Regions from separate parts of the Cytobacillus sp. ABV4_503 genome, predicted to be linked through region 3. Evidence: a T-box and tRNA genes for the amino acid it is inferred to sense, from the RefSeq annotation. Region 3 holds a T-box; the other regions hold tRNA genes.

Region 1 (10,477 bases), on a different contig from region 3:
ATAGATCCTTGGGGAGAAGTGCTTGCTGAAGGTTCTGAAACAGAAGAAATCCTCCATGCTGAGATAGACCTGGATAAAGTGAAAGAAGTCCGCAGCATGATTCCGATTTTTACTGACCGCAAACCGGATTTTTACCGCTGATGGCATACAGGGCCCTGACTAGGGCCCCTGACTTTTTTACCCTTCTATTTTTGCCCACATTTCTGGAGGATTTAATTCATAAATGCCATTTTCCCTGTACATATAATGATTAATAATAAACTCTCTGCGTATTGTAGCATAGTCTTCATGATACTGTTTAATATATTCGTTGAGCTCTTTTTCTTCATATTTTTTTCCCATTTTCAACCCTTTGATTAGATGTTCAAAAACCATGAGCTTCTTCTTTCTCTGTGCAGGTATATTCTTCAGTTTTCCATCTTTTGTAAAGAAGTTTTCAATAACCTTCTGGCTTTCTGAATTTTGTTCTTCCATTTTCTTAATCTCCTCTTTATCTGCCAATTTCGCAAGAACACCCGACTGATGTTTCAGTACGGATTCATTTAGATAGAAATAAACTGTATTTTTATCTCTTCTCTGATAAACAAGGTTTATTTCCCTGAGTTTATTTAAATGATGGGTAATGGTTGGCGGGGTCAATCCAAGCTTCCCAGCTATCGCCTGTCCATGCAAAGGCCCTTTGGCAAGAAGAAAAACAATCCTGATTCTGGTTGGGTCTCCCATTGTCTTATAAAAAGCTACTAAACGATTTAATTGCATAATACCAGCACCCTCATTTCGATTATCATCTAATTAGATAATAATCGAATTAACCTCCTCCAGTCAACCATATATATAATATCGCATAAAAAAATCACCCTTAGAGGTGATTTAAGAAAGAGCTATTTAATATAATTAGCCCCCTCGAGGGATAGCAGTACTTCTTTAATTTCAGTCCGGGTTCCTGCATACCCTGTTAACGATTTATTTTTTCCGATTACCCGATGGCATGGAATAATGATCGGAAGGCGATTGGCCTTGTTTGCCTGTCCAATGGCGCGCACTGCTTTTTCTTTCCCTATTTTGACAGCAATGTCCTGATAACTTCTTGTCTCACCAAATGGGATTAGGCAAAGCTCTTTCCAGACTGCTTTTTGAAATTCAGTGCCATGAGGTTCTATAGGGATGTCGAACTTTTTTCTTTGCCCATCAAAGTATTCCCCAAGCTGGATCGAACACTTTTTGATTAAAGGATCGGAGGGATCAAATTGCAATGATAAAACTTCTTCCCCTTCGAGAAAATCTTCTTTCCCCATGTATAATGCCGAAAGGATCCCCTTTTCAATGACAATGTAAATGTCTCCTGCCGGTGTGTTTTTTTTAGAATAAATTCTTACTGTCATTTCATTCCCGCCTTTAAAATATAGGGCAAATAGATGTGGAATACAGTTCCTTCCCCCAATTTGCTTTCCACTTCAATTGTTCCCTTATGTTCTTCAATAATTTTATATGTAACCATTAAACCAAGTCCAGTGCCTCTTTCCTTTGTAGTATAGAAAGGTTCACCAAGCTTTTTTATTTTATGCGCGGGAATTCCTGTTCCTTCGTCCCTAATGGATATGTGAACTTTATTATTTAACCCCTTCTGAATGGATACAGTAATATATCCACCCTTAGGCATGACTTCAATCGCATTTTTTATTATATTGATAAAGACCTTTTTCATTTGATTGGATTCACAGAAAACATTGGGCAAATTCTTTTCATAATAAGTCCTGAATTGAACATTATGCAGCACAGCCTGAGCACTCAGGAGATCGACTGTTTCCTTCATGATTTGAGATATGTCTTTTTCCACAAATTTGACAGCTTGAGGCTTAGCAAGTATGAGAAATTCATTAATAATTGAATCTATCCTGCTAAGCTCAGTGGTAATCACATTGAAATACATAGAATGATCTTCCTTCACACTGCCCTCCAGCAGCTGTATAAAGCCTTTAAGAGCTGTCATTGGGTTTCTGATCTCGTGGGCAATTCCTGCTGCCAATTCTCCAATGACATTCAAAGTGTCTGATTTCCGAAGCTGTTCTTCCATTTCCAGCTTCTCAGTTATGTCTTTAAATGTTGTCATACTGATATTAGAAAAAATATTCAGCTTGTTGGAAAACTCAAAGAACTTCTTTCTGCCTGATTTCAGAGTAATGGAAAGGTTACCGTCTGATTGCCCCGCTGAATGTATGTTTTTTATCTGCTCCTTTAATTCATCATCGGTTATATTGCAGTCATTCAAAATACTATGCAGCGATACACCTATAAGCTCCTCTTTTGTCATTTGAAGCAATCTCTGACCTGATTGATTAATATCGACTATTTCAAACTGGTCGTTCCAAAGAAGAATACCTTCAAGGGCACCTTCAAATATCATGCGGAATTTTTGTTCGCTTTCCCTCAAGCTTTTCTCCATGGCATGACGCTCACTGACATTTCTGAAGATAGTCATATGGTAGCCTTCAACGGAGTTTAATTTCACTGTAAACTCCAAAGATTTGAACTGGCCATTTGGCATAAGAAAAACTAGCTCATCCCGTATGCTTCCCTTAACAAACATCTCTCTAACAATGCTTCTGTATCTTTCCGATTTTTCATATACAAAATCTTTTATCTTTTTTTTGAGAAGCTCCTCATGAGTGCATTCAAAAATTCGGCAAGCAGATTCATTCGCATCGATGATTTCGCCATCTCCACCCCAAAAAATGATCCCATCCAGAGCTTCGGTAAATAGGTCCGCATACAGCTCTTCATTCTTTTTCACTTTCCGTTCCAGGAGCCGCTTACTCGTTACATCTCTTAATATGCACATATAAAGACTGCCCTCATTAAGGATGCTGGTAGTAAAATCAAACTCTATTATCGTTCTGCCGTTATAAATAGGAAGAATGCCCCTGACACTTTCCTTCCTCTTCAACAGTTCCCTTTGCTTTTCAAGCTTGAAATGCCTATTTTTCGGCACGATATCAGACAAATTCCTGCCTAGCAGATATTGTTTATCCATTTTCAAGCTTTCAGCAAATGATGGATTGACATCCACAATTCTCTCCTGGCTATCAAAAATTATAATTCCATCTTTCGAGCGTGAGAATATATTATATTTAGGTGAATTATCATTGGCCAAAATATTATTTTCCTTTTCCAAAGTCTCAATCCTGGCATAGAGTTTCCTGATTTCCTGATTCATAATGACCACTCTATTTCCTCCTATTGGGATATGCAATTAATTAAATATTTCTACAAGATCTGACTAAAACCTTTAAATCTCTGAGAAAACTGTCCTATTAATTTTTCATATCAAAGGGTTCTGGGGGAGAAGAAAAAGCATACCCTGTCAAGAGTATGCCTGGAATTTACAATTTGAATTTCGCAATCATCTCATTTAATTGTTCTGCCAATTCCGACAAGGACTGTGCATTGTCTGAGATTTCCTCCATTGAATGGTTAGTCTGAGCCATTGATGCACTCGTTTGTTCGATGCCTGCAGCAGATTCCTCAGATACTGCGGCAATACTGCCAATGGACTGGTTCATATGGGAGGAATTAATGGAGACCTGCTCAAGGCTGCGGGAAATGTCACTGACATTAGTTGACATTGAGTTAACTGCCTCATAAATATTCTGGAATGTTTGCCCCGTCAATTGAATTTGCTCAGTTCCCTTTTCAACTTGAACATAGCCTGTTTGAAGCGACGTGGCCACACTGTTTGACTCTGCTTGAATGCCCACGACAATTCTAGTGATATCTGAAACCGAGAATGATACCTGCTCAGCCAGTTTCCTCACCTCATCTGCCACAACTGCAAAACCTCTTCCATGCTCACCGGCTCTGGCTGCTTCAATGGCTGCATTTAATGCCAGCAGGTTAGTCTGGTCTGCAATTTCCTTTATTACCTTAACTAATCTGGATATTTGCTTTGTCTGATCATCGAGTCCATTTACCTTGTCCACTGATGACTTCATTATCTGGTTAATTAATCCCATTTGTTCCTGGGATTCCTTCATTAGCTTGTTTCCATTCTCAGTGAGCGATAGCACCTCTGTGGAAGCACTCTTTATTTCATTACCGCTGTATGAAGCTTCCTTCACTTTTTCCAGGTACTCGTCCATCATTAAAGATAAACGTGTTGCAGAGCCCGCCTGATCCTCAGCGCCTCCGGATAGTTCCTGCATCGTTGAAGCAACCTGCTGACTTGCTGCTTTCACTTCATTTGCAGCAATATTCAGTTCTCCGCTTCTTTCTGTCACATACCCAGAAACTGCATTAATTTCCTGAATCATGGTCTTCAGTTTTATTTTCATGGAATTCATGGCTCTGCTAAGCTGGGCTACTTCATCATCACCCTCATACTCCACCGAATCTGCATTGAGGTTTCCTCCTGCAATATCATTTGAGAATTGTACAATGGCAGTCAGTTTTTTAGAAATAATACGTCCTATAAAAAGGATACTTGCGATTCCCAGGATAGCAGAAATGATGATTGAAATGCCAAGTACTATTAAAGTAAGGATAAGGCCAGATTTAGCAGAAGTCACAGCCTTTTGCTGATCCTCTTTCATCATGCTGCTGAGAGTATTTAATTTATCGACCGTTTCAGAAATGATATTATCGGCCTGCAATTTTCCCAGCCTATATTCTCTTGCATGCTGGAGTTTCACTTCTGGCTCAATGACATCATGAAATAAACTGGTGATTTTTTGATCATTTTCATCAATTTGTCTAAAAAGGGCTTTTAATTTTGAATCGCTCAGTTCTGGAGAAATTTCCTCTTTCAAATTATTAAAATCCTCTGTCAGCTCATCGAATGTTTTTAAATGTTTTGGGTTGGAGTCAATGATAAAGTTTCCAATCGTGCTCCCTTTATGATGAAAAGTGGCCGCTGATTCAGTAATCTTAATGGCCTTTTCCCCAGAATCCTTAACTATCTCCAGTTTTGAATTGGCAATTGTCAGCAAGAAGAAAGTAAGAACGGTGGAAACCGTGAATAGCCCAATGGTCACAAAAAGCGCAACCCCATATTTCTGGCCAAGCTTCAGGTTCTTCCACCATCTAGTGCTGGCCATTTTGTTTAAATACTTGGCTATGCTAAGCTTTATTGGCTTGGACGATTCTTTTCTTTCCTTCTTGCCCGGTATAAATTTTCTTACCCCTTTCAACATTGCTTCCCCCTTTGTGATTTAACCAGATGCGAACAATTGAACTAGTTTGTATCTAATTCTTTTTTACTATTCTTTCAATTCATTATAATAGAACAAAAAAGACATTTGAAGATTATTTTTCCAATTTTTCATTTTAATACAGCCTTCCCTGCACATTTTCCATTTAAGAATCTTCTCTTTAAAACCCTGATTGTCTCACTAAATCGTCAGCTATGACATACTAATCGAACTACTCCCTTTTATCTGCGACAAAAATGAATTTTCACAAATGAGATTTGAAACAGATTTACAAGAAGCCATTCAAGCCATATAATATATGAGCTAACAAGCAAACATTCTTTGTATAACAGGAATTTATAGATAGTATGACAGAAATTTCGACGGTCAAACATTTTACTTTATCTGTAAATTAAACCTTCTATTTACACGAGAAAAGAAGTTTGCTTCATGTTAAAGTGGGTAAAGAAAGAAAGAGAATTTTTGGGGGTCTTTAATAGAGGAGGACTTATGAAACAACGTGACTTTTACTTCGACAACATGAAGTTCATCTTGATCTTCTTTGTCGTTTTTGGACATTTACTCCGCTCTTTTATTGAAGATAATGAAACAATCTATACTTTATATAAGGTAATCTACACGTTCCATATGCCAGCTTTTATACTGGTTTCCGGCTTTTTTGCAAAAGGCTTTTATAAAAAAGGCTATATAAAGAAAATTGCAAAAAAGCTCATACTGCCATATATTATTTTTCAGGTTATTTATTCGATTTTCTATTATTTTTTATATAATAAAGGCACATTTGAGTTGGATCCTTTTAACCCGCATTGGTCTTTATGGTTCCTGATCAGCATGTTCTTCTGGAATATCATGCTTCTATTCTTTGCAAAGTATAAACCTGTATATTCCCTGGCTGCTGCTTTTATCATTGGGCTTGCCGTCGGATATGCCGATTGGATTTCAAACTATTTAAGCTTATCCAGAACATTTGTGTTCTTTCCTTTATTCCTAATGGGGTATTATTTAAAGAAGGAGCATTTTTATGCGCTATTCCAGCCAAAGTTCAGAATTAGTGCATTAGCTATTTTTGCTGTAGTCTTTGCAGGCTTTTATCTCTATCCTGAAGTGGATTATAAATGGCTGCTTGGCTCAAAACCATATACTGAAATGGGGACAGCTTCGATTGGGGCAGTCTTTACGAGATTGGGCTTTTATGTCCTAAGTTTGATAATGGTATTTAGCTTCTTTGCTTTTGTGCCCCGTAAACAATATTTCTTTACTAATTTAGGAAAAAATACACTTTATGTCTATCTGCTCCACGGTTTCTTTATACGAGTATTCAGGGAAAGTGATGTACAGGGCTTTTTTAACAAACCGGAAAACTTCCTGCTGCTTGCCGGAATATCGCTGCTGCTTACTTTGCTTCTCTCAAGCAAACTGATTACTTCATTTGCACAGCCAATTATAGAACTGAAAACGTCACAGCTAAAGAAGCTTAAAGATAGATCAAGGGCATATGCCAGATTTTATCGTAAAAAACTTACAAGTTAGAGCAGAAACCGGTCATGGATTACTGGCCGGTTTTTTACTTTAGGCATAACCATTGACCATTTTTGATTATTGGATTATAATAAGTAACTGTGTTATATTATTTTGTCCCAGTAGCTCAGCTGGATAGAGCGACAGCCTCCTAAGCTGTAGGTCGTGAGTTCGAATCTCGCCTGGGACGCTTTTAGAAAAAACGCCAACAAAAGTTTGGCGTTTTTTCTCGTACTTACAAAAACCGGATGCCAGGTGCCCCACGAGTTATAAATCATCAATAACTATATACGCAGCCTTAACAGGCCCATGTACACCAACAACGAGGTTCATCTCAATATCAGCGGAGTTGCTTGGTCCAGTAATGAAATTAATACAGGAAGGTGCCTGCTGCCCTGAGTTTACCCGCTCCCTAATGATCCTTGCTGCCTGTGTCATGCGCGGAACCAGGGTGCTTTTCGGAATAAGGATGATAGAAGCAGCAGGGAGAAAGCTAACTGTCCGCCCGTGATCCTTGCTGCTGAACAAGACTGCTGTGCCAGATTCAGCCAGAGTTATTTCACTGACCGTGATGCCGATGTTAGCATGTTCTGCGTATTCAATATTTCTTCCTTCTTCAGAATAATCCCATTCATACACATCTATATTCTCTTTTGGCCAAATCTCCTTGAATAGCGCTGTAAGCCCAAACTGTCTAAAGCGGTCATCCTTCCAGGTCACAACGGGACCCCCGCCATATTGGACTACAATTTCTTTGAGCGTTTCAGTCAAATTGGCAGCACTGGTTACAACAAGGTCAGTGTGGATTTTCGTACACTGAGTCTTTAAAGCTTCGAGAAGCTCATCAGCATCCGCTTCTTTCAAGACTGCATCCTGCGGGTTAAAGCTCCATTCCGGTCTTTCGACTCCAGTAATTCTTTTTTCCCTGCCCAATCTGCCTGCAATTTTATTTAAAAAAGCATCTCGATTCTGAATTGTTCCATTCACTGCTGTCCGCCTCCTTTTGGCCGATTTTTGAACCAATCGCGAAATCTTTCTTTATTGGGAGCTGGAAAATCCCTAATTTCTGTCCATGCTTTTAATGGGCCTGGTCCCTTTGTAATTTTGTCCCCTGCGGTAAATGGATTCATGGCTGCCGGTGCCAGCTTTGACCCAAACTTATAAAGCGAGGGTGAAGCTGCCCCCAGCCCAAAAGCCTTCATAGTCATCTTTTCCGATATCGGAGCCCTTCCTTCTTTTTCGACAATTACCTGCCGGTGTTTATGAAGCAGTTCATGAAGAGGGATTTTGACTGGACAGGCTTCCGTACATGCTCCACAAAGTGTTGAAGCATATGGCAATTCCTTATAATCATTATAGCCTCCTAAAAGGGGTGACAGCACAGCTCCAATCGGGCCTGAATAAATGGATCCGTAGGAATGGCCGCCTACATGTCTATATACGGGACAAACATTTACACATGCAGCACAGCGGATACATTGGAGAATGGAGTGAAACTCCCCTCCTAAAATCGAAGAGCGGCCATTGTCCACTATAACCAGGTGGAATTCTTCAGGACCATCGACGTCGAGTTCTTCTTTTGGACCAGTCAGAACAGTAATATAACTCGTTAGCTTTTGTCCAACAGCGCTCCTCGTCAGCATGCTGACAAGCACTTCCATTTCCTCGTAAGTCGGGACCAGCCTTTCCATGCCCATTACCGTAATTTGTGTCTTAGGTAAGGCTGTGACGAGATCTGCATTGCCTTCATTAGTCACTAAGGTGATTGAACCGGTTTCAGCAACAGCGAAGTTGCAGCCCGTTATGCCAACATCTGCGGTTAAGTATTCACCCCGCAGCATTTCTCTCGCATGCCATGCAAGTTCTTCCGGCTTTTCTGTGTTCTGATAGTTCAGTTTTTCTGCAAACACATCCCGAATCTGCTCTTTATTCTTATGAAGAGCAGGCGCAACTATATGCGAAGGAGGATCGTGATCGTCCACCTGAAGGATGTATTCCCCCAAATCTGTTTCAATTACCTGACATCCGGCCTCTTCCAATGCCGCATTTAAATGTATCTCTTCGGTTACCATAGATTTTGATTTAACCACTTTTCTTGCATTCTTCTTTTCAATTACTTCCCGTATATAGGAAGATGCTTCTTCTGCAGTTTCAGCGAAAAAAACCTGCCCGCCCCTTTTAGCTACATTTTCGCTGAGCTGGTATAAGTAAAAATCAAGATTTTCAAGTACATGCTGGCGAATTTCTTCTGAAAGCGACCGCCATTCTTCCCAATTTCCAAGTTCTGCTGCAGCATCAAGCCTTCTTGTCTGAAGCCTTTCCTGGGCACCAGACACTGCCCCTCTCATAAAGGAATTGTTTATTCCGGAATCCACACGATCCTTAAAGTCATTTGTTCCTATTTTCATAGCCATTTCTATTCCCCCTTTAGAAAAGCACAAGCGCCTTGCCCACCCCCGACTGCTCAAGGGGGCAGGCTGCTTACGATAAACAATTATCGACGTTCAAAATTGTCTTTCCTTCTTGCAGGAAAGCATGTCCATTTAATTGCTTAGCGGCAATTTAACACTTCAGCAATATGCATTACTCTTATTGGTTTTCCCTGCCTGCCGATCCTGCCTCCAATATTCATCAGGCACCCTGCGTCAGCTCCAATGAGAATTTCTGCTTCAGTCTCCTCTATATGCCCAACCTTTTCATCTACCATTTGTTCAGATATTTGAGCCATTTTCACGGAAAAGGTACCGCCAAAACCGCAGCATTGCTCCTTGCCGGGAAGCTCTTCGAATTCCAGGCCCTTCACATTTTTCAATAATTTCATAGGTGCTTCCTTTACACCAAGAAGCCTGGTCATATGGCAGGATGTATGATAAGTGGCTTTTCCTTTTAACTTTGCTCCAACATCATCCACGTTTAGAACTTCAACGATAAATTGAGTAAGTTCGTATGTTTTTTCTGCAAGCATTTTTGCTCTTGGTTCCCAAACAGAGTCACCTTTAAAAACGTACGGATACTCATGAAACATATAGGCGCAAGATCCAGAAGGGGAAACAACATATTCTGCATGCTCAAATGCTGTAATCATCCTTTTCATAGCTTCCTTTGATTCTTTCACATAGCCGCTGTTATAGGCAGGCTGGCCGCAGCAGACCTGTGATTCCGGAAAATCTATTTCACATCCCAGGCGCTCAAGCAATTCAACAGCTGCTTTTCCTGCATTTCCCTGAAACATATCTACCAGACATGTTGCAAAAAGACTTACCTTCATTCATTCCCTCTCCCAGCTAAATACTATATTTTTCTACTATCTTACTATAGGTTTAATGAAAATCGTTTAATTTTTATAAATATTATAATAATTAGTATAGTTTATCTCCCTTAGCATATGTCAATGTTTTACTTCCTTTTTTTCATTCAAAAATATGATACAATTATATGATGTTTAAGTTGCTAAAAAGGGAGTTCAAAATAAATGAAAGTTATCGCCAGTACGCTTAATGCCAAATACATTCATACAAATATAGCGATCCGCTATCTGAAGGCATACGCACAGCCTGATTTCGATGTGGAATTAGCCGAATATACTATTAAAGATCCGGTGATGAATATCGTTACAGATCTGGTCCGCAAAAAACCTGATGTGATCGGATTCAGCTGTTATATATGGAATATCGAAGAGACCATAAAGGTCATTAAAATGATAAAAAAGATTGACTCCTCCATTCATATTGCAGTTGGAGGACCTGAAGTGACAT
Region 2 (10,477 bases), on a different contig from region 3:
CCTTATTCAACTCAAACTCAGGGTTTGGCAAACCATCTTTTGTAAATCTCCAGTCATAGAATAGGTACTGTCCAAACCCCGTTTTCTCAATTCTTTTAAGAAATTGCTTGGGGATAATCTGATCGGTATCCACATTTGCTCTATCTAAAGCAGCAGCTTTCCCTTGCAGTGTTTTAAATCCGCTCATTTTGTTCTCCTCCTTCTTATTGAACTGTTTCTGCACTAAGCAAAGCACCTACGTCCACAAAATGTCCGTACAAAGCTGCAGCTGCCGCCATTAATGGACTGACAAGATGTGTTCTGGCCCCTGATCCCTGGCGTCCTTCAAAATTTCGGTTGGATGTTGATGCACAATGCTCGCCGCTTGGCACAATATCATTATTCATGCTCAAACACATGCTGCAGCCTGATTCCCTCCATTCAAAACCAGCCTGCTTAAAGATTAGATCCAGTCCTTCAGCCTCCGCCTGCTTTTTGACCTGCTGTGACCCAGGAACAACAAGTGCACGGACTCGAGGATGAACCTTCTTCCCTCTAATTATTTCCGCGGCCTGTTTTAAATCTTCCAGCCGGGAATTTGTACAGGACCCGATGAAAACATGCTGAATCTGAATGTCTTCAATTCTCTGCCCTTCCTGCAGCCCCATATAATCTAACGCTCTGGAAAGTGATTTTTGTTCAAGCTCATTCTTGCATTCCTCAAGTTTTGGAAGCGGTTCATTTATTTTGGAAGTCATTGAAGGATTCGTTCCCCAGCTTACCATTGGCGCAATATCTGCTGCATCAATTCGAATGGTTTTATCGTAATCCGCATCAGGATCGGACACAAGCTCTTTCCAATTCTCGACCGCTTGCGCAAATTCTGCTCCTTCTGGTGCATACTTCCGTCCTTGCAGATACGCAAACGTCGTTTCATCAGGACTGACAAGCCCCGCCCTTGCTCCTCCTTCAATGGACATATTGCAAATTGTCATTCTTTCTTCCATTGACATTTTCGCAATGGCATCCCCGCAATATTCAATAATATGACTCGTGCCAAAGCCAATTCCGTTTTGAGCAATAATATAAAGTATGACATCTTTAGCGGTAACACCCTTTTTCAGCTCGCCATTAATCTCCAGCTTTAATGTTTTAGGCTTGCTTTGCCATAAAGTCTGGGTAGCCATGACATGCTCCACTTCACTTGTTCCAATGCCAAATGCTATTGATCCAAAAGCTCCATGAGTGGATGTATGGCTGTCGCCGCAAACAATCGTCATGCCTGGCTGAGTAAGCCCCAGCTCCGGACCGATCACATGTACAATCCCCTGTTCAGGACTATCCAGCCCGGCAAGAGGGATGCCGAATTCCAGGCAGTTTTTTTCCAAAGTGGTCATTTGATTTAATGCAACAGGATCATTGATGACTTTTCGGTCATCAGTAGGAATATTGTGGTCAACTGTAGCAAACGTTTTATCAGGCCTTCTCACTTTCCTGTTTTTCATTCTTAAACCGGAAAAAGCCTGAGGGGATGTAACTTCATGCACCAAGTGGAGGTCTATGTACATCAAATCCGGCTTTCCCCCTTCCCTGTGGACTACATGCTTTTCCCAAATCTTATCTATTATTGATTTTCCCATTCTGCTCCACTCCCTTTTTAAAAGAAACACGGCCGATGAAGGCCGTGTCTCAGTTTTTAAAACCAGCTGTAACTGTGTCCAGCCATCATTTCAGCTTTTATGCATAAGCCCCCATGATATTTAGAATAGCTTCGTTATCCAAAAGGGTAGCCTTCACCTCTTCAATCATTTCAGAAGTAGTAACTACCTTTTTTCCAAATGAAACAATATCTCTTGTTCGATAGCCAGCTTCAAGCACTTGATTAACAGCATTCTCAACCGCTTCAGCTTCCTCTTCCATTCCGAAAGATAAGCGAAGCATCATGGCTGCTGATAAAATCATGGCAATAGGATTGGCTGCATTCTTCCCTTGAATATCCGGTGCTGAGCCATGGATTGGTTCGTATAAATAAGGTCCGTTTTCCGAAATGCTGGCAGAAGGAAGCATCCCTAAAGAGCCAGTCAATACAGACGCTTCATCGCTCAAAATATCGCCAAACATATTTTCCGTTACTACAACATCGAACTGCTTCGGATTTTTAATCATTTGCATCGCTGCATTGTCAACCAGCATATGCTCCAATGCAACTTCCGGATATTGCTTTGCGATGTCCTCTGCTACCTCTCTCCACATTCGGCTTGATTCCAGGACATTGGCCTTGTCAACAGAAGTCACCTTGCCACGGCGGCTTCCGGCAAGTTCAAAAGCCAGTTTAATGACACGCCGCATTTCTTCTTTTTGATAAAACAATGTATCTACCACAGCATCTTTGCCGTTTTGCTTGGTCCTCTCGCTTGGCTTTCCGAAATACAGGCCGCCGGTTAATTCCCTGACCATCAGCATATCCACACCTTCAATTACTTCATTTTTTAATGGAGAAGTATCAGAAAGGCTGGAATAATATTGGGTTGGCCGCAGATTGGCATAGAGATTTAATTCCTTGCGGATCTTCAAAAGACCCTTTTCAGGACGAAGGTGGGGAGGCTGCCGGTCCCATTTAGGCCCTCCAACCGCTCCCAGCATGACCGCATCGCTATCTTTGCAAAGCTCCAGCGTTTCATCAGGCAGAGGAGTTCCTGCTTCATCAATAGCAGATCCGCCGATTTTGCCATATGAAAATTGGAATTGATGTCCGAACCGTTCTCCAACGGCCTGCAGGACTTCAATTGCCCCCTTCACCACTTCTTTGCCGATTCCATCTCCTGGAAGTACTGCGATACGTTTTTTCATTTTTAATCCCTCCGTCTGTTTGTTTGTTTGTGCTTATTTATTATCGTTTAGTGAATGAAGCACTTTGATTTCAGCACAGGTTACTTGCTTTCCGCAGGGGAAGAACGGGAGCTCGATCAATTCGCCTCTACCGCCTGTGCCTGTGCTTTCTCTTTCATATATATCACTCTATTAACAGCGTTCAAGTAAGCTTTTGAGGAAGCCTCAAGCACATCCTGGGCCAAACCGCGGCCGCTGGTTTCCATTCCTTCGTAGTTCAGCTTTACATAAACCTGTGCTAATGCGTCTCTTCCGGCCCCTACGGATTGAATGCGGTAATCCAGAAGGTTAGCTGTTCCATTCAGGCATTTTTCCAATGTGTTATAGAGCGCTTCGATGCTTCCTGCTCCAGTACCCGCTTCCTGGATCACTTCGTTGTTCGATCCTGACAGAGTAACAGTTGCAGTCGGAACAGAGTTAGTGCCATATTGAATTTGAATACCGATTAAATCATAGAACCGCTGCTCCTTGGAGAGCTTCTCTTCAAGTACGATGGCTGCAAGGTCGTCGTCTGTCATCTCTTTTTTGCGGTCGGCCAAATCTTTGAAAACTGTGAATAGACGGTTTGCTTCTTCATCTGCTACTTCAAGCCCCAGTTCACTCAAGCGGTTTTTAAAGGCATGACGTCCAGAATGTTTTCCAAGCACCATGGAATTGGATTGGAATCCGACTAGATCAGGGGAAATAATTTCATAAGTTGTTTTTTCCTTCAGTACCCCATCCTGGTGTATTCCTGACTCATGTGCAAAAGCATTTCTTCCAACAATTGCTTTATTTGCAGGTACCACCATGCCTGTCAGCTTGCTGATCAGGCTGCTCGTTCTGCTGATTTCCTGAAGGTTCAGACGCGTCGAAGCCTGATAATGATCATTCCGGATATAAAGGGCTACCGCCAGCTCCTCCAAAGCCGCATTTCCAGCTCTTTCACCAATCCCGTTGATGGTGCCCTCAACCTGTGTTGCTCCATTCTCTATAGCTGAAAGGGAATTAGCTATGGCCATTCCCAAGTCATCATGGCAATGAGCCGATAGAGACACTTTATCAATAGAAGGAACATGATTTCTTAGATATTGAAATATCTCTCCATATTCCTGAGGTGTTGTATATCCAACAGTATCCGGTATATTGATGATCCTCGCCCCTGCCTGGATGACCCTTTCAATTATTTCAGCAAGAAAAGGCAATTCTGTTCTGGTAGCATCCTCTGCAGACCATTGGACGATCGGAAACTTTGAAGCAGCATACTTAACTGTTTCTACTGCTGTTTCAACCACTTCTTCTTTCGTTTTCTTTAGCTTATATTGCCTGTGGATTGGAGAGGTTGCCAGGAATGTATGTATTCTTGGCTCAGCCCCGTCCTTTAATGCTCCCCATGCAGCATCTATGTCAGAGATAACTGCTCTTGCCAGTCCTGTGACCGAGCAATTTTTAATCGTCTGGGCAATTTTCTGTACAGAAGCAAAATCACCTTTGGACGCTGCAGGAAAACCGGCTTCAATAATATCTACATTCAGGCGCTCCAGCTGCCTGGCTATTTCTAACTTTTCGGAAAAGTTAAGGTTGACACCTGCTGATTGTTCGCCATCTCGTAACGTTGTGTCAAATATTTTAATTGTTTGCACTTACGACCACTTCTTTCTTCTTGCTGCTATTGACAAACGGCATCATTTTGCGAAGCTCTCTTCCTACCTGTTCAATTGGATGCTCATTCTCTCTCTGATTCACTGCATTAAATACCGGTCTATTTGCCTGGTTCTCCAAAATCCAGCCTTTAGCAAAATTACCTTCCTGGATATCTTTCAAAACTGCCTTCATTTCTTCTTTCACCCTTGCATCTACCACGCGCGGGCCGCTGACAAAGTCACCCCATTGTGCAGTATCCGAGATGGAATAGCGCATTCCTTCCAGACCTCCTTCATACATAAGGTCAACGATGAGTTTAAGCTCATGCAGACATTCAAAGTATGCAAGTTCCGGCTGATAGCCTGCTTCTGTAAGAGTTTCAAATCCTGCTTTAACCAATGAAGTAAGCCCTCCGCAAAGCACTGCCTGTTCACCAAACAGATCTGTCTCCGTTTCTTCTTTAAAAGTTGTTTCCAATGCACCTGCGCGAAGTGACCCAATGGCTTTAGCGTAAGAAAGGGCAAGCTCCTTTGCTTCTCCTGTTACATCCTGATGGACTGCAAACAGAGCTGGGACACCTGCATCCTGTTCATATGTTCTTCTGACCAAATGCCCTGGCCCTTTTGGTGCTACAAGCAATACATCACACTCTTTTGGAGGCACGATCTGATTAAAATGGATATTAAATCCATGGGCAAACATTAATGCCTGGTTTGATAGATTCGGTTCAATTTCTTCCTTGTATACTTTTGGCTGGAGTTCATCCGGCAATAGAATCATCACTACATCTGCCTGTGCTGCTGCCTCACCCACTGAGTATACCTGGAAGCCGTCTTCTTCTGCTTTTTCCCAAGACTTCCCTTTTCTAAGGCCGATTACAACTTCAACTCCGCTGTCCCTCATGTTTAACGCATGCGCATGTCCCTGAGATCCGTATCCGATAACCGCTACTTTCTTTCCGTTTAAATAAGCTGCATTTGCATCTCCGTTATAGTACATTTTTGCCATGTTTTATCTCCCTCTCCGATTAAAATTTTATATTTTAGTAATAGATTTATTAAACAATTGAATATGATTTGGACTGCTGGGAAGTACGCTGTGTTCCTCTAGGGAATGCCGTTGTTCCCGTCCTGGCAAGCTCTTTAATTCCATATGGTTTAATGAGTTCAATGAAAGCTTCTACCTTATCAGATTCACCTGTAATCTGAACGGTCATGCTATCCTTGCTGACATCTATTACAGAAGCTCTGAAAGGTTCAATTAATGAGTAAATTTCATTTCTGGTATAAGGGACCGCCTGAACTTTAATGAGGGCGAGCTCTCTTGCCACTATCGATTGATCAGTGATATCAGTCACTTTTATCACATCGATTTGCTTGTTTAGCTGTTTTGTAATTTGTTCACTGGCACTGGAGTCCTCAACATGGACCACACAAGTGATGCGCGACATCCCTTCATGTTCAGACAGGCCAACTGAAATGCTTTCAATATTAAAGTTTCTTTTGGAAAATAAATTCGTGATTCTGTTTAGAACGCCCGGCCGATTCATAACAGTCAGGCATATAACTCTTTTCATGGTTTTACACCTGCCATTTCATGAAGTCCTTTTCCAGGTGCAATCATCGGATACACATTTTCATCCGGATCCACCCGGAAATCGATAAGCACTGGCTCACGGTTATGAAGCACTTCATCCAATAACTCTTCAGCTTCTTCTTCAGATTGAATGACATATCCTTTTATTCCATAGGCTTCTGCCAATTTTACGAAAGATGGTTGTACTGGGATTTTGCTGTGAGAGAAGCGGGACTCATAAAAAATCTCCTGCCATTGCCGAACCATGCCAAGGGCCATATTATTAAAAATGATAATTTTTACCGGCAGGTTCATTTCCTGTATAACGGCAAGCTCCTGCGTTGACATTTGGAATCCTCCATCTCCGCAAATAGCGAGTACGCATGCTTCCGGGTCAGCCAGCTGAGCTCCGATACTTGCAGGGAATCCAAATCCCATTGTTCCTAGCCCCCCTGAAGTCACCCATCTGTCTGCCTTATTAAAGCGGTAGTATTGGGCTGCCCACATTTGATGCTGCCCTACGTCTGTTACGACGATGGCATTCCCTTCTGTTTTTGAATGAAGCATTTCCATGACTTTCTGGGGTTTCAGCCGTCCAGATTCTTTATCATAGAAATATGGATATTCCTCCTGCCACCTCAGGATGGTTTCCATCCATTCTTTATGGGCCGGCGGTTTTCCATCCTGCAGAATCAGCTGCTCAAGAGCTTCTTTTGCATCTGCCACAATCGGAATGGACGTCGGAACGTTCTTGCCGATTTCAGCAGGATCAATATCAATATGGGCGACTGTTGCATGTGGTGCAAAATGCTGTAAGTTTCCTGTTAATCTGTCATCAAATCGGGCTCCAATATTTATCAGCAAGTCACATTCTGTAAGTCCCATGTTGGCTGCATAACAGCCATGCATCCCTGCCATTCCGATGAATAATGGATGATCTGCCGGGAACCCGCCGAGGCCCAAGAGTGTGTGAATAACAGGAATTTGCTGCTGCTCTGCGTACTCTTTTAATTCTTTGGATGCTCTTCCATGAAGCACGCCAGCACCAGCCAGGATGACAGGCTTTTTCGATCTGCTGACCGCTTCAGTTAATTTCCTTATTTGCAGGTAATTTGGTTTCAATGTCGGCTGATATCCCGGCAGATTCACTTCCTTTTCTTCCTCGGGCTGATCTGAAATTCCCGCAGCGATATCTTTAGGGATATCGATCAGCACCGGTCCTGGCCTGCCGGTTGAAGCTATATAAAAAGCTTCTTTAACAATTCTCGGGATATCTTCAATGCTGCGGACCTGATAATTGTATTTTGTAATTGGAGTGGTTATCCCCAGGATATCTGCCTCCTGAAAGGCGTCTGATCCAATGACTCCCGTTGCCACCTGACCTGTAAAAACAATCAGCGGAAGTGAATCCATCATTGCGTCTGCAAGCCCGGTAACAATATTAGTGGCTCCTGGTCCTGAAGTGGCAATTACAACACCCGGTTTTCCAGTTATCCGGGCATACCCTTCAGCAGCATGAATTCCTCCCTGTTCATGACGCGGCAGCACATGAAGAATCTCTGAATGATACAGTTTGTCGTAGAGTGGAAGAACAGCTCCTCCAGGATAACCAAAAATCACTTCAACATTTTCTTTCTCCAAGGCTCTTAATAACAGATCTGCACCGGTGACAGGATGTGTCTCCGTTTTTGTTTCTGTTAAGGCAGCTTCCTGCAGCATTTGTTGATAACCTCCTCATGTAATTTATAACTCCAATATAAAAAGCCCTTCCACCCCTAAAGACACCTATCGATTGTAGGTATAAGGGATGAAAAGGCTTTGATAACCTGTTCCACGGTACCACCCTGATTCACGCTTATAGTGCGTGCACTCATGAACAGCTATATGCTGTCCGTTTTGATAACGGGTGAAGAACACCCGGCAGCCCCTAGTCGATCATCGATCATCTTTCAGGACTGCGCTCAGAGGTGAGTTCATTTTAAGAGGGCATTACCGGTTTTCAGCAGGTCCGGCTCTCTGTGAATGCCTGTCATAAAACTACTTATCCTCTTCTACGCTTTTCCTATTCGGAGTAAAACCCATTAAAACATTAACGCTTTAAACCACTGAATTATTAAGTTAAAAAAATTCATATTGAGAGAGAGATTTCACTTAGATGAAGGTTATAATTCTATTTAACTTAAAGGTGTGAATTTCTTATATTGAGGACTATCTTACGCCCATTTTTATCAGCCGTCAACACCCTTTCTGTGAATTATTTGATAATTTCGATTAATCTGTTTTTCTGTATCCGCTTACATTGTTGATATATTCACATTCCCTGGGACAAAAAAATTTTAGAGAATTTTTTAATTACGGGAGATGACAGCTGATATGTGGTTCAAATATTAAGAGGTTTGTAAAGACGATTTAAGTCGAGGGCTGCACTGGCAGACTCCTGCCATTGCAACTAAATTAAAAACAAAAAAACTCACCAAAAAGGTGAGTAAGGATTCGGTAAGATATGTAGTGCTGCCAGATGTGTAAATGGCGTCCCAGGAGAGATTCGAACTCCCGACCGACGGCTTAGAAGGCCGTTGCTCTATCCAGCTGAGCTACTGGGACGTATTGAAAATTTTTTACTTGGTTGAGATTAATTAACTTAACGACAAGATTTATTATATTAGACAAATGTTAAGAAGTCAACACTTTGGTAAGATATTTTTTATTAATGAGGGAAGACTGGCTTCCCTCAGTTATTATATTCAAATTACTCGCTTTTTACCAGTAAAAAATTTTGTGTCAAATCAGGAATTTTCCCATTAGACAGGTCATACACATCCAATGTAACATTTTTCCCCCTGGCTTCCAGTATGACATATGTCTTTTCATTTCTTCCTCTTGGCAGCCGGATGCTCCCAGGGTTAATAAATAATATCCCATTAGACATTTCAGCTCCCAGACCATGTGAATGGCCAAAACATACAATATCTGCTTCCATTTCACGTGCCTTGTATGACAGATTCATTAAGGTAGACTTAACGGAATATCTGTGTCCGTGTGTGACGAAAAGGCGGAGTCCCCCTGCTTCTTCTATTCTATCCTCCGGGAATGCTGCCTCAAAGTCGCAATTTCCTCTTACAGCAGCGTAGCCTTCCAATGCTTCATGATCTGCCTGAAGCTCAGAATCTCCGCAATGAATCATCAGATCCATATCCGGATGCATTTCGCGGATTTTGCTGAGTTCAGAGGTTAACCCATGGCTATCACTGACAATCAGAACCCTCATGAGTTCTCAGCTCCGGCTACGAAAGAAGGAAGCAGCTCCTCCAGCTTTTTGAGAGCATTTGCCCTATGGCTGATCAGGCTTTTTTCCTCCGGCATTAATTCAGCCATTGCTTTGTCTTTTTCTTCTGCAAAGAAAATAGGATCATAGCCAAATCCATAAGTCCCTCTTTTTTCTCTTAAGATATGGCCTTCACAAGTTCCTGCAGCTGTTATAGTAGTTTTTCCGGGTGCAGCGACTGCAAGAGCGCAATAGAACCGAGCCTGCCGCTTATGATCCGGAATGTTTTTGAGCTCATCGAGAACCTTTTCCATGTTTTTCTGGTCGTTTTTTTCTTCTCCTGCATAGCGGGCGGAATAGATGCCTGGCTTTCCTCCAAGCGCATCAATGATCAATCCTGAATCATCGGCAATTACCATTCTTCCAAAAGCTTCTGAAACGGCTTCCGCTTTCAGAATGGCATTCTCTTCAAACGTGCTTCCTGTTTCTTCTACATCCTGAAAATCAGGATAATCCAGCAGCGTTTTAACTTCATACCCAAGAGGCTTGAACATCCGTTCAAACTCTCTGGCTTTGCCTGCATTTTTAGTAGCGATAATGACTTCCTGCATGCTATGACCTCCCCTCCAGCTTTTCTCTTTTGCTTTGAATGCTTCCTGAGATTTTTTCTCCAAGCGCAGCCTTTTGAAACTCAAACAGCTCTGTTATCCCTTCCTGCGCAGCACCCAGCATTTCCTGCAGCTGGGTATAAGAAAAAGTCGCTTCTTCTCCCGTTCCCTGAAGTTCCACAAACTCACCGCTTCCAGTCATAACGACATTCATATCTACTTCCGCTGAAGAGTCTTCAAGATAATTCAAATCCACTGCAGCCTGCTTGTTTTTAAGAATTCCCACGCTTGTGGCAGCAAGGAAATCATTTATTGGATAGTGAGTAAGCTTCTTGCTGCTGTATAATTTATCCATCGCCTGTGACATAGCGACAAAGGCTCCTGTAATGGATGCTGTCCGAGTCCCTCCATCCGCCTGGATTACATCGCAATCAAGCCAAACCGTTCTTTCGCCAAGTGCATCAAGATCCACCACTGCACGGAGAGCACGGCCGATCAGACGCTGGATTTCCATTGTTCTCCCTGAGATTTTCCCTTT
Region 3 (10,477 bases):
CGAACTTCCAGGAATAGAGCATGATTGCTGCATATTTACCCATAAAGGAAAAACTGTTTACGCCGCTGTACTTGTGGACCAGCTTCAAAGCCAGGCAGCGGGCAGAGAATTACTGTCCGCAATCGGCAGTCTCATTAATCAATATATAACCCTAAAATAAGGAACCGTATACTGAGAACGGTTCCTTATTTATTTATGCAGTTTTTGCTTTTCAGGTAAAATTAGGAGATGGACGTTCCTCGAAGATAATTCGTGCGTTAGGCGCTGCGCTTTCAAAATTATTTATGATGAAAAGGGCATTTCCCTTCGATTGGTTTAATGTCATCACCGATAAAGTATTGTTTCCACTCACGGTGTTCGGGATCGCCATAATGGCTGATGTTTGGATGGGTAGGGAGGCCATCCCATTTTTCAACCCGTTCCCTTACTTTTTCCCTGGACATGATGCCGCCTTTAGAGGTGCCTTCAAGGCCTTCAAAAATGCGGCGCGGCTGGAAACCGAGCACAAGGCTATTGCCCAAATCCCTCGTCTTTCTCTGCTTGTAGGCAGGCGCATTTCCAAACACAAAGAATGGTTCCTCGGCAAAAGAAAACGCCCATAAATGATGGTCAGGATCTGTCGGATAATCCTTTGGCCAAGGCTTTGTATCAACCTTATGCAGGTACTGAAGGATATTCCAGAAATATTTTCTGTAATGTTCAAGCGGGTTTTCATCTGTTTCCGGCTCCACAAATACAAACAAGCCATGTCGAATCAGTTTTGGTGCGTCAAATAGCTCGATAAAGGATTCGAGGGCTTCCGGCAGGTTAGACCAGTCCTCCTGTGTAATATAGGCATATCTCAATTCGCCGCGCATCTCAGCAGTCATTCCAAAATAGCACGGGAAGGTTTTATCTGTAACCGTATCATGAAATGTTTTATATTCTTGAATAACCCACTCAGGCACAATTTCGGGGTTAGTCATATCCTCTTTTGTTAAGAGAAACTTACTGGCAGTTTTCATTTTTTCACCTCAGAATGATTTACTTATGAAATATGTACCCCTTAAAAAGTCCTTTGAAACTAGCTGAGTGGAAACGAAAAAGAAAAAGAAAAAGACAGCCGTGTTGGCTGCCTTAAGCTTTATCTAATGATTTTCGGTATTTATATTGATTGAACTGAAAGCGGATAAAACAGCCTATGCAAAATCCCAGAATGGCAACAAATGCTGATAGGGCTACCATAGCTGTAAAAACATACCCTGCAGCTGTCCAGCCCAGAAGAAAGCTTATTAGGCCCAGCGCCAGGCAGGCAACGGCAATCACTTGATTAAATTGCTGCTGCTCCCAGTCTTCGGGAATGTAATCAGCAGGATTTTTTCTCAGAAAATGTTTTGCTGTACGCATAATGGGATTGTAGCTGAACAATAAGCCCATTATACCTGCAAGTAGGGGGATGGCAAGAATCCATGCTTCTCCGATAAGCCACGAAGCTAAAACACTTAATACGATCGACCATTGATTGGTTCTTACGAGCGGACGGGGAATAGAAACCGGTGTATTTGCCAATTATTTTCCGACCTTTCTCATTGGTTTTATAGGTATTATTAGTTTACTTAAATTGCAGGTTTTTGTGAAGAGAAAAAGCCTGGAAAATAAAAAAGCACGCCCACAGGGACGTGCTTCAAAAATTATTTCAATGGACCATTGTTTTCATCCATCCGGTTATTGCGCGGATTTAATGGGTCGTTTGCAGGATTCATAGACGGATCTGGACTTGTTGGGTTAATCGGTTTATCAACAGTACTAGTGGCGTTGCCTGGTTTCATTTCAGGCATGGCTTCTTTCATCACTGCTTTCGTATCGGCATCTTTGTTAATAGTTGTTTCTTCAATTTTACGATCAAGCTTTTGAAGATACTTGGCTGCAAAATCCTTTCCACCAAGACCAAATGATAAGCCGAATGCCAGGGCAAGTGCACCAAGCGTTAGAATGAACGCAGCATTTACAATGGAAGCGGCGAGACCAAGCTGATCGAGTGCCATAAAGATTGAAATCGCGATAATGGCTGCCTGAGCGATATTGGCAAGGAATTTATAATGCGGTCCTTGAAGAACCGTGCTTAGCAATTTCTTAACCAGACCTCCCAGCCACAAACCTACGCCAAGAATGACAAGAGCTGCAATCACATGAGGCAGGTAGGCAATTACACCTGTCGCCAATGTTACCAGGAAGTCAAGGCCAAGGATATTAAGAGCCTGTACCACAAACAACAGGACAATAATCACTTCTGCAATATAGCCAATCACCTGGGAGAAGCTTAAACCATTGCCTGCAGCAGCAGACTTATTTAATCCCATACCGGAGAAGTAAGAATTCAATCCAATGCGTTCGAGTAAACTGGAGACGAATTTGCGTACCCATTTTCCGAGCCAAACTCCAATCAGCACGAAGAATATAGCTACAGCAATATTCGGCAGCATCGTCAGGACATCATTCAGCATGGCAATGGCAGGTCCGGAAATGCCTTCAATATCCAATCTCTCTAGAGCGGCAATGACTGTTGGGATCAGAATAAGAACAAACACAACTGTGCCAATCACAGATGCCAGGCTTGTCCCTTCAAACAATCGGTTTAAGCCAAGTCTTGCGGTCAGTTTTTCACTTCCAATAGCCTGCAGGAAATTCGTTACAATATCACGGACGATTTTCGCAACGAACCAGCCTACAAATAAAATCAGGGCTGCTGCAAGAAGCTTAGGCAAAAAGGCCAGGATGCTTTCAAGCATGCCGGTGAACGGTCCGGCGATTCCATTCATGTTTAGAGCTCCCAATACAGCCGGCAGGAATACCAGCAATGTCAGATAGAACACAATTTTAGCTGCGTTATCAATAACATTGGCAGGCTGCTCTTTATGGTCTGTTAAATTCCATTTGCTAAGCTTTTCTTGAACTTTGAGCGTTCTGCCGCTCTTTCTGATCAGCAGGCTGAGTCCGGTGGCGATAAGCCATGCGAATAATAGAATTAGAGCTGCTTTTAAAATGCTCGGCACTGCTGCCATTATGGAGGAGAACATGCCCACAAGAGGTGCAGCGATAATATCGAGGTCCAATATATTGAAGAACAGGATAAATACGAACACTAACAGCAGATAGAAAATAATCTTGCTGATTATTTTCTCAGATGAATACTTTCTATTTGCTTTATCAGGGAATACTCTGTCATCAAGGCTGGTTTTGCGCAGCCCTTTTAAAACGGCTTTTTCTATTGCTTTTGCAATCATCCACCCAACTAATAATACTAATAGTGCTAATAATAAATCAGGCAGTTTGGCCAAAAGGTAATCAAATCCGCCCCAGTACCGATTATTGTCCAATATTGTCACTCCTTAAAAGAATTTGTAGAATTGCATACTTTCATATACCCACTGCTTTTAGGAGTAAACAGTCCTTTTATCAAGATTGTTTTCGCAGAAGGGGCGTTTGACTTGCCCCATTCGGACAGAAGAAGAGGAAAACAGGAAGATGGAGTCCGAATGTGGCGCTCATTCGGACAGGGGAAGATATAACACAGAAGGAAGCTTTATGAATCCTGCCTCTTCACCAAAACACAGCAGTTGTTATAGACACGCATAATACATGATAAAAACCTATCGATGAGATAATAGACTTTATAGAAAAGAGACGTTGGAGGTCATTTCCAAAGTCTTTTTTCTATAAATCTTAAGTCGTAAATTCCTTACGTGCTAAATCGATTCTTTGCTGCTTTTTTCAATGAGAATTGCGGAATACTGATTCCAATCAGGATCATCACAATTCCGAAAGTCTGTGCTTCCGAAATTCTTTCGCCTAGAATCAGCATGGCCGCAGCAACAGCAGCCGGGAGTTCGGCAGAACCTACAATTGTGGCAAGCCCTGAATCTAAATGGGGTGAACCGATTGCAAAAAATAAAATTGGGAAAATGGCTCCGAACAATGCCATCAGCAGGCCGAATTTCCATAGGCCTTCAAGCTGAATGCCGCCGCTTATTAAGACGGGGCCTGAAACAGCTGCAACCAGAAGAAGTCCGCCAAATGTGATGAAGATGCTCCTCTGAATGGTTGGAATTCCCTTACCTGCCTTGCCGCTCGCAAAAATGAATACGGCAAATGTTACCGCAGATAATAAGCCATAGATCAGGCCATCAGCTTGAATAGGATGTGACCCGGAATTAATCAGGTTGCTTGCAAATACTGTCCCTATAATAAGCAAGATCGAAGAAATGACTTTTGCTTTACTGGGCATCCTTCTTTCATATAGGGCTTCTAAAAGAATTCCTATCCAGGTGAACTGAAATAAGAGAACAACAGCGATGGAGGCCGGATTCCGGTCGAGGCTCATTCCATACAGAATGCCTGTTAAACTTAGGGAGGCACCGGTCAATAACAAAGCTGCTGTTTGTTTAAGGGTGATTTTCGTTCTTTTGATAAATGGGAAAGAAAGCAACAGCAAAAGGAGCCCAAATAAATATTGGCTTCCGGTCAATTCAGGAACAGAGTGGCCGGCCTGGAGTCCAAGTTTTACAATGGATGCCAGAATGCCATAACTGCATGCGCCAAGAAAAATAAATAATGAATATTTTAAATTTGCCATTATGGATACTCCTTTCTAAAGAGGATATGGGGCAAGGTCAATCATAACATCTCAGTGATCCTAAAGGGGAAAGATTTTTTTTCACAAAAATAAGAGCCAGTGATTTTTCTCACTGACTCTTTCTTTATTATCGTCTATTCTCCTAAGTAGGCATTTAACATCCAAATATGCGTATCTAATTTCTCCATAAGGCCGATGGCGAAGTCGCCTGTCACTTGATCTTCCTGCTCCTCAGCAAGCTGGGCTAAAGAAATTAATAGTTCTTTAATCTGTCTATAATCGGAAGTAAGAGCGGCAACCATATCTTCTGCTTTCTTTTCCCCATTAGTCTCTTCAAGAGTAGTGATGCTTAAGAACTCCTTTAATGTCGCTGCCGGTGAGCCACCGATTGCAAGCAGGCGTTCCGCTGCCTCATCCACAACTTCCGCTGCTTCATTATATAATTCTTCGAACTTTTCATGAAGGGTAAAGAAAAGCGGGCCTTTTACAAACCAGTGGTAGCGGTGCAATTTAGTATAAAGAACACTCCAGTTTGCGATTTGTACATTTAATGCTGCATGTAATTTTTCCATTTTTATATTCCCCCTAAGTCGTTTATATATTTATTATAACAAATATTAAATTAAAATCAATACTTATTTATAATAATTATAAATAAGATAAATTAGAAATCCGCAGTATAACTCTGTACGATTATGGTAAAGTGATATAGTACCGCTTAATTGGAAAGACATAACGGTTAGTGAGGATTTGAAATGGAATACGTTTTATTTATTACACTCGGAGCGCTTATTAGTGTGCTTTCCGGTTTTTTTGGAGTAGGCGGGGGATTCATTCTTACTCCCACTCTCATGCTCTTTGGTTTTTCTCCTGTAGAAGCGATCACTACGAGTTTGCTTTTTTCAATTGGAACCTCCCTTTCAGGCATCTTCGCTCATATCAGGATGAAGAATATACGGCTTAAGCAAGGGCTGATACTTGGACTAAGCGGCATGGCAGCTACTCAGGCTGCACACCCCTTTGTGCTGTTTCTTGAGGAAAAGGGCTGGGATACGTGGGCAGTGCCTTTGTTTTATATCATTCTCCTGTCTTATTTTGCTTTAGGTATGTTAAAAAGCAGGAAAAAGTCGGCCTCAGGCGACGTTCCGCCTTCTGAACTTTCACCATCTATTGTGAAGATGGTGCTCATTGGATTTTTTGCTGGCTTTGTTTCTACGACTTTAGGTGTGGGCGGCGGCTTTATTATGGTGCCTTTATCGGTTGCTTATTTAGGGATGATGCCGAAAAAAGCAGTAGGGACCAGCTTGTTTGCTATTCTGCTGATTGTCACTGCAGGCTTTGTTTCTTATTCTTCAACCATATCCATTGATTATTGGATTGGCCTTTCACTGGTAGGAGGAGGCCTCATAGGGTCACAATTTGGAGCGAAGCTTACCTCCTATTTTGAAAACGAAGAGATCACCTATATGCTCGGAGCCTTATATATGGCTACTGTGGCAAGTGTGATTCTAAAGTTAATACACTTGAATTATACCGGCTTACTGGTGATGGCCATCTTTGTCGGCGGATTTTTAGTAAGAAGCCTTGTGAAAATGCAGAAAGCAAATACCCGCACAAAGGCAAAAAAGGAGAGACCATAATGGGCCTCTCTTTTTACATTTGCTGGGGCACCTTCATGCCGAGTGTTTGCATGCCATCGGTAAGGACAATTGTGACTGCTTTGACAAGGGTAAGTCTTGATTTGATGCCGTTATCTTTCTCCAATATTCTTACCTGTCCGTAATATTTATTGAAGGCTTGAGCCACATCAATCAAATATTTAGCCAGGACAGAAGGGGAAAGCTGCATATAAGATTGTCTGATTTTTTCAGGATACTGATAGAGCAGCTTGATAATTTCCCAGCTGTAAGAATCAGATAGCCCATTTTCGGCAGATGGAACATTGTCTGCCTTGCGGAGCAGAGAATAGGCCCGGGCATTGGTGTATTGCAGATAGGGTCCTGTTTCTCCTTCAAATGTCAGCATATCTTCAAGTGAAAATTCAATATTATTCATGCGGTCATTTTTCAGGTCATGGAACAGAATAGCCCCGATGCCGACTGCTTCAGCGACTTCATCTTTGTTTTCCAAGCCGGGATTTTTAGCTTCGATATTGTTCTTTGCCAGAAGGATTGCTTCATTCAGGACCTCCTCAAGAAGGATGACTCTGCCTTTTCGGGTAGACATCTTTTTCCCATCTTTTAAATAGAGGCCAAAAGGGACATGTGTCATATTATCCGCCCACTCATAACCCATCTTTTTAATAACGCTTTTAACCTGTCTGAAATGGATGCTCTGTTCCTGACCGACAATGTATAGGGAATGATCAAACTGATAGGTTTCTTTTCTGTAAAAAGCTCGAGCGAGATCCCGTGTTGCATACAGAGTCGCTCCGTCGGATTTTTTTATCAGGCATGGAGGGAGGTCTTCATCAGGCAGTTGAACCACCTCTGCGCCATTAGACTCAGCCAGCAGGTCTTTTGCCATGAGTTCCTCTATGACGGGTTCCATTTTATCATTATAAAAAGCTTCACCATTGTATGAGTCGAAATGAATACCAAGCATATCATAAACCCGCTGGAATTCTTTCAATGATTCATCTCTAAACCAGCTCCAGAGTGCCTGAGCTTGCTCATTTCCGTTTTCAAGCTCTTTGAACCAGGAACGCGCTTCATCTTCAAGGGCTGGGTTAGCTTTTGCTTCTTCATGGAAGCGTATATATAGGCTAAGCAGTTCCTTTATGGGATTTTCCTTCACTTTATCCGGGCTGCCCCACTTTGTATAAGCGGTGATCAGCTTGCCGAATTGTGTGCCCCAGTCGCCTAAGTGGTTGATTCTGACCGCTGTATAACCGCATTTTTCGGCCAGGCTGCCGAGGGCGTTTCCAATGACCGTAGACCGCAAATGGCCCATGGAGAAGGGCTTTGCGATGTTTGGCGAAGAGAAATCAAGCACGGCTGTTTTGCCTGCGCCATCATTCAGCTGTCCATATTCTTTTCCTTCGTTCAAAATTTTTTCCATTATGACTGCACCGGCTGACTCTTTGGAAAAGAAGATATTAATGTAAGGACCAGCAGCCTCTGCTTTTTCGATATGCGGTCCCTGAATCAGGCACGCTGTCTCTTCAGCAATAGAGGCAGGTGACTTCCTCAATGCTTTTGCAAGTGTAAAACAGGGAAAAGCAAGATCGCCATATGCCGGATTCTTTGGCGTTTCGATTAAGTCTGCAATTGCTTCGTCTGAAAGCTGCCCATTCAGCACTGAAGCCAGCTGGGCTGTGAAAATAGCTTTAAAATTAATCATATTACACCTCCTGGAAAATAAAAAAGCCCGTCTCTATATAAATATAGAGACGAGCTGAATCTGCCCGCGGTACCACTCTGATTGTCCAAAGGACCTCTTGCAAAAGGACGTTTCCTAATATTTGAACTTCCTTATGGGGTTTGGTAACGGGACTCCTTACCCGGCATAGCCTACTTTTCTTTCAGCTATGCATCTCCGAAGTGCGCTTCGCAAAAAGGATTTTCCGACAGGCTTGCACCGTCCCTGTCTCGCTTTTAGGAAAGAGCCCTTTGCTACTCTCTTCATCATAGACACTAAATATATTAATGTTATTATACGTGGTTGGAATTATTTTGCAACATAATTTGAATCCGTTGAAAACATATAAGTCTTATGATGGTAGCGAATGCTGAAAATCAGGCCCATCGCCATCATGTTTCCCATAAGCGAGCTCCCGCCGTAGCTGATAAACGGCAGCGGAATGCCGGTGATTGGCAGTACCTGAATAGTCATACCGATATTTTGAAATACATGGAAGGTGATCATACTGATGACCCCGACACAAATATAAGTATTAAAGGGGTCGGTCGTCTCCAAGCCGGTTTTAGTTAAGTGATAGATAAGCAGAAAGAAAAGGCTGATTACTACACTGGCACCAAAGAAGCCGTACTCCTCGCCAATGACGCTAAAAATAAAATCAGTATGGGCATCAGGCACATATACCTGTCTGTCAGTAAACCCTTTTCCGGATATTAATCCTGAGCCGATTGCGAGCATGGAGTTGTACAGCTGCATTCCGGCTCCCTGCTTGTGATTAACCGGGTCAAGCCAGGAATAAATTCTGCTGAACTGATAGGGGTCTATCCCAAGGTACTTCTCCAAAATCTCTGGTGCTATGATGACCAGATAAAGCACCGTTCCCGCGAAGGCGCCAAGGATCCCATAAATCGGAACAAGGATTTTCCAGGTGATTCCGGAAACCAGGATGATTCCTGTTAATATGGCGATGATGACAAGGGCGGTACCCAGGTCTTCAATAATGATCAATCCTAATGGAGGCAATGTGGCTGCCCCTAATTTGATTAGAAGGAAAAAGTCAGTTCCTGCAGTCTTTGCCTGATATTTTAGATGGTGGTCAGCGATGATTTTGCTGAGGGCAATAATAAGGAATACCTTAACAAACTCTGAGGGCTGCACAGAACCAAGTCCAGGAATGATATACCACAATGTAGCCCCTTTGCGTTCTGGTGCAATGCTTTCCGGTGCAATGAATAACCCGACAAGCAATAGGATGCCTAAACCATACAGCAGCCAGGTAAGCCTTCTGATTTGCTCGCTGTCAAAATACATGACAATTGCCACAATGATAGCTCCAACAACATAATTTTTTATTTGTGAGACGACAAAATTCCCTTCATATTGATTGGAGGATTGTCCGCTGTAAATAGCGATGCAGCTGATGAGGAAAAATAGCAGCAGAAGAAAGCATAATGTCCAATCGAATCGGTCTGAGAATCTATTATTCTGGTTCATTTGTATACACCTGGTTTCTTTACCTTTTTACATTTTTATCCTAACAAAGAAAAATAACCCTTACAATGGAGAACAGATTACATTTTTTCTCTGCATGTAGTTAGACGAATGAATCAGCACGATGGTTTCCTGTATTTTCAAAAAAACGGGCATGCTGCAATTTAAAATTTTTTCTCATCGGCAAAGATATTTTCAGATTTTTTTGCTACAATAAGAGAATAAAATACTGGATGTTTAACAGGCAGTTTCAAAGGAAGCTGTCTTTTTACTAATTTGTGAAGGTGCTTGTGCTATTCTATCTGTCTAGCCCAGTGCTTTTCTTTGAAAACACCACTTTGGGTAACGGTTCGGAGGTTTCGTCATTGAAAAGAAGGAATCATGCAATTCGTGATCTCATCTACATCCATCTTAATGAACAGGATCAGTATGTGATGACTTATGGAATTGAGTTTGAAGAGTTTGCCCAAACTCTTTCAGATTCTATTAATAATCTGCTGCTGTTAAAGCATCGTTTTGAACATGGGGACTTTAATACCCATACGATGTTCGATTATGTGTCAAGGGACAAGCTGGGCAGGCTGGTTGAGGATGATGTATACGGCTATGGCGATTTTTGCTGGATCGACTTCGAGGAAGAGGAAGCGGTGAATGAGCTTCCCGGCCAGACAATTGCTGAGCTTCTTTATCTTGGTCATGTCAAGGAACATCTTAAGCCGCCTTTTTACAATTATCTGAGCAATCGCTTTGTGTACCTTGCCCATGATGATGGCTGGTTTAACCGCACATATTATCGCGATCTGAACGATTTTTACCGGATGCTTGGAGAAGTAATCCCCGGTAAAATGGGACAGATGAAAGTCGAAAAAACGCTCCTTGGCATTAAAAAGAAAAAGACGTATCCTCCAATTACCAGAGATGTCCTGCTTTCCTTAAAGCCTCTTATGAAAGAAGGAGCGGTCCTTTCCATTAAGGATATCGAACAGAATCGGGTCCGGATAGAAATTCCTATTT

What was found. The T-box of region 3 lies ahead of argS (arginine--tRNA ligase). A T-box ahead of a tRNA ligase gene usually reads a tRNA of that ligase, here a tRNA-Arg.
Region 1: it has a tRNA-Arg gene. The T-box ahead of argS (arginine--tRNA ligase) is inferred to sense a tRNA for this amino acid. The anticodon was not compared.
Region 2: it has a tRNA-Arg gene. The T-box ahead of argS (arginine--tRNA ligase) is inferred to sense a tRNA for this amino acid. The anticodon was not compared.

Annotation. Positions count from the first base shown of each region.
Region 1 covers NZ_JBSWTH010000001.1:1,276,654-1,287,130, reverse strand. Annotated here, with positions in the region: gene ACXAD1_RS06560 (carbon-nitrogen family hydrolase) at 1-141, shown strand, start outside; gene ACXAD1_RS06555 (DUF2087 domain-containing protein) at 178-759, opposite strand; gene ACXAD1_RS06550 (methylated-DNA--[protein]-cysteine S-methyltransferase) at 882-1,382, opposite strand; gene ACXAD1_RS06545 (PAS domain-containing sensor histidine kinase) at 1,379-3,214, opposite strand; gene ACXAD1_RS06540 (methyl-accepting chemotaxis protein) at 3,381-5,186, opposite strand; gene ACXAD1_RS06535 (acyltransferase family protein) at 5,694-6,734, shown strand; tRNA gene ACXAD1_RS06530 (tRNA-Arg) at 6,839-6,912, shown strand; gene ACXAD1_RS06525 (LutC/YkgG family protein) at 6,990-7,709, opposite strand; gene ACXAD1_RS06520 (LutB/LldF family L-lactate oxidation iron-sulfur protein) at 7,706-9,136, opposite strand; gene ACXAD1_RS06515 ((Fe-S)-binding protein) at 9,274-9,990, opposite strand; gene ACXAD1_RS06510 (B12-binding domain-containing radical SAM protein) at 10,195-10,477, shown strand, end outside.
Region 2 covers NZ_JBSWTH010000001.1:3,798,965-3,809,441, forward strand. Annotated here, with positions in the region: gene leuD (3-isopropylmalate dehydratase small subunit) at 1-187, opposite strand, end outside; gene leuC (3-isopropylmalate dehydratase large subunit) at 204-1,619, opposite strand; gene leuB (3-isopropylmalate dehydrogenase) at 1,717-2,829, opposite strand; gene ACXAD1_RS19155 (2-isopropylmalate synthase) at 2,946-4,490, opposite strand; gene ilvC (ketol-acid reductoisomerase) at 4,477-5,499, opposite strand; gene ilvN (acetolactate synthase small subunit) at 5,549-6,067, opposite strand; gene ilvB (acetolactate synthase large subunit) at 6,064-7,785, opposite strand; T-box leader at 7,867-8,129, opposite strand; tRNA gene ACXAD1_RS19175 (tRNA-Arg) at 8,594-8,670, opposite strand; gene ACXAD1_RS19180 (metallophosphoesterase) at 8,816-9,334, opposite strand; gene ACXAD1_RS19185 (XTP/dITP diphosphatase) at 9,331-9,942, opposite strand; gene rph (ribonuclease PH) at 9,944-10,477, opposite strand, start outside.
Region 3 covers NZ_JBSWTH010000002.1:67,048-77,524, forward strand. Annotated here, with positions in the region: gene ACXAD1_RS25300 (serine hydrolase) at 1-160, shown strand, start outside; gene ACXAD1_RS25305 (YqcI/YcgG family protein) at 279-1,004, opposite strand; gene ACXAD1_RS25310 (DUF4395 domain-containing protein) at 1,117-1,548, opposite strand; gene ACXAD1_RS25315 (mechanosensitive ion channel) at 1,671-3,356, opposite strand; gene ACXAD1_RS25320 (EamA family transporter) at 3,719-4,612, opposite strand; gene ACXAD1_RS25325 (Dps family protein) at 4,747-5,184, opposite strand; gene ACXAD1_RS25330 (sulfite exporter TauE/SafE family protein) at 5,368-6,252, shown strand; gene argS (arginine--tRNA ligase) at 6,266-7,951, opposite strand; T-box leader at 7,997-8,251, opposite strand; gene ACXAD1_RS25340 (FtsW/RodA/SpoVE family cell cycle protein) at 8,282-9,466, opposite strand; gene ACXAD1_RS25345 (hypothetical protein) at 9,829-10,477, shown strand, end outside.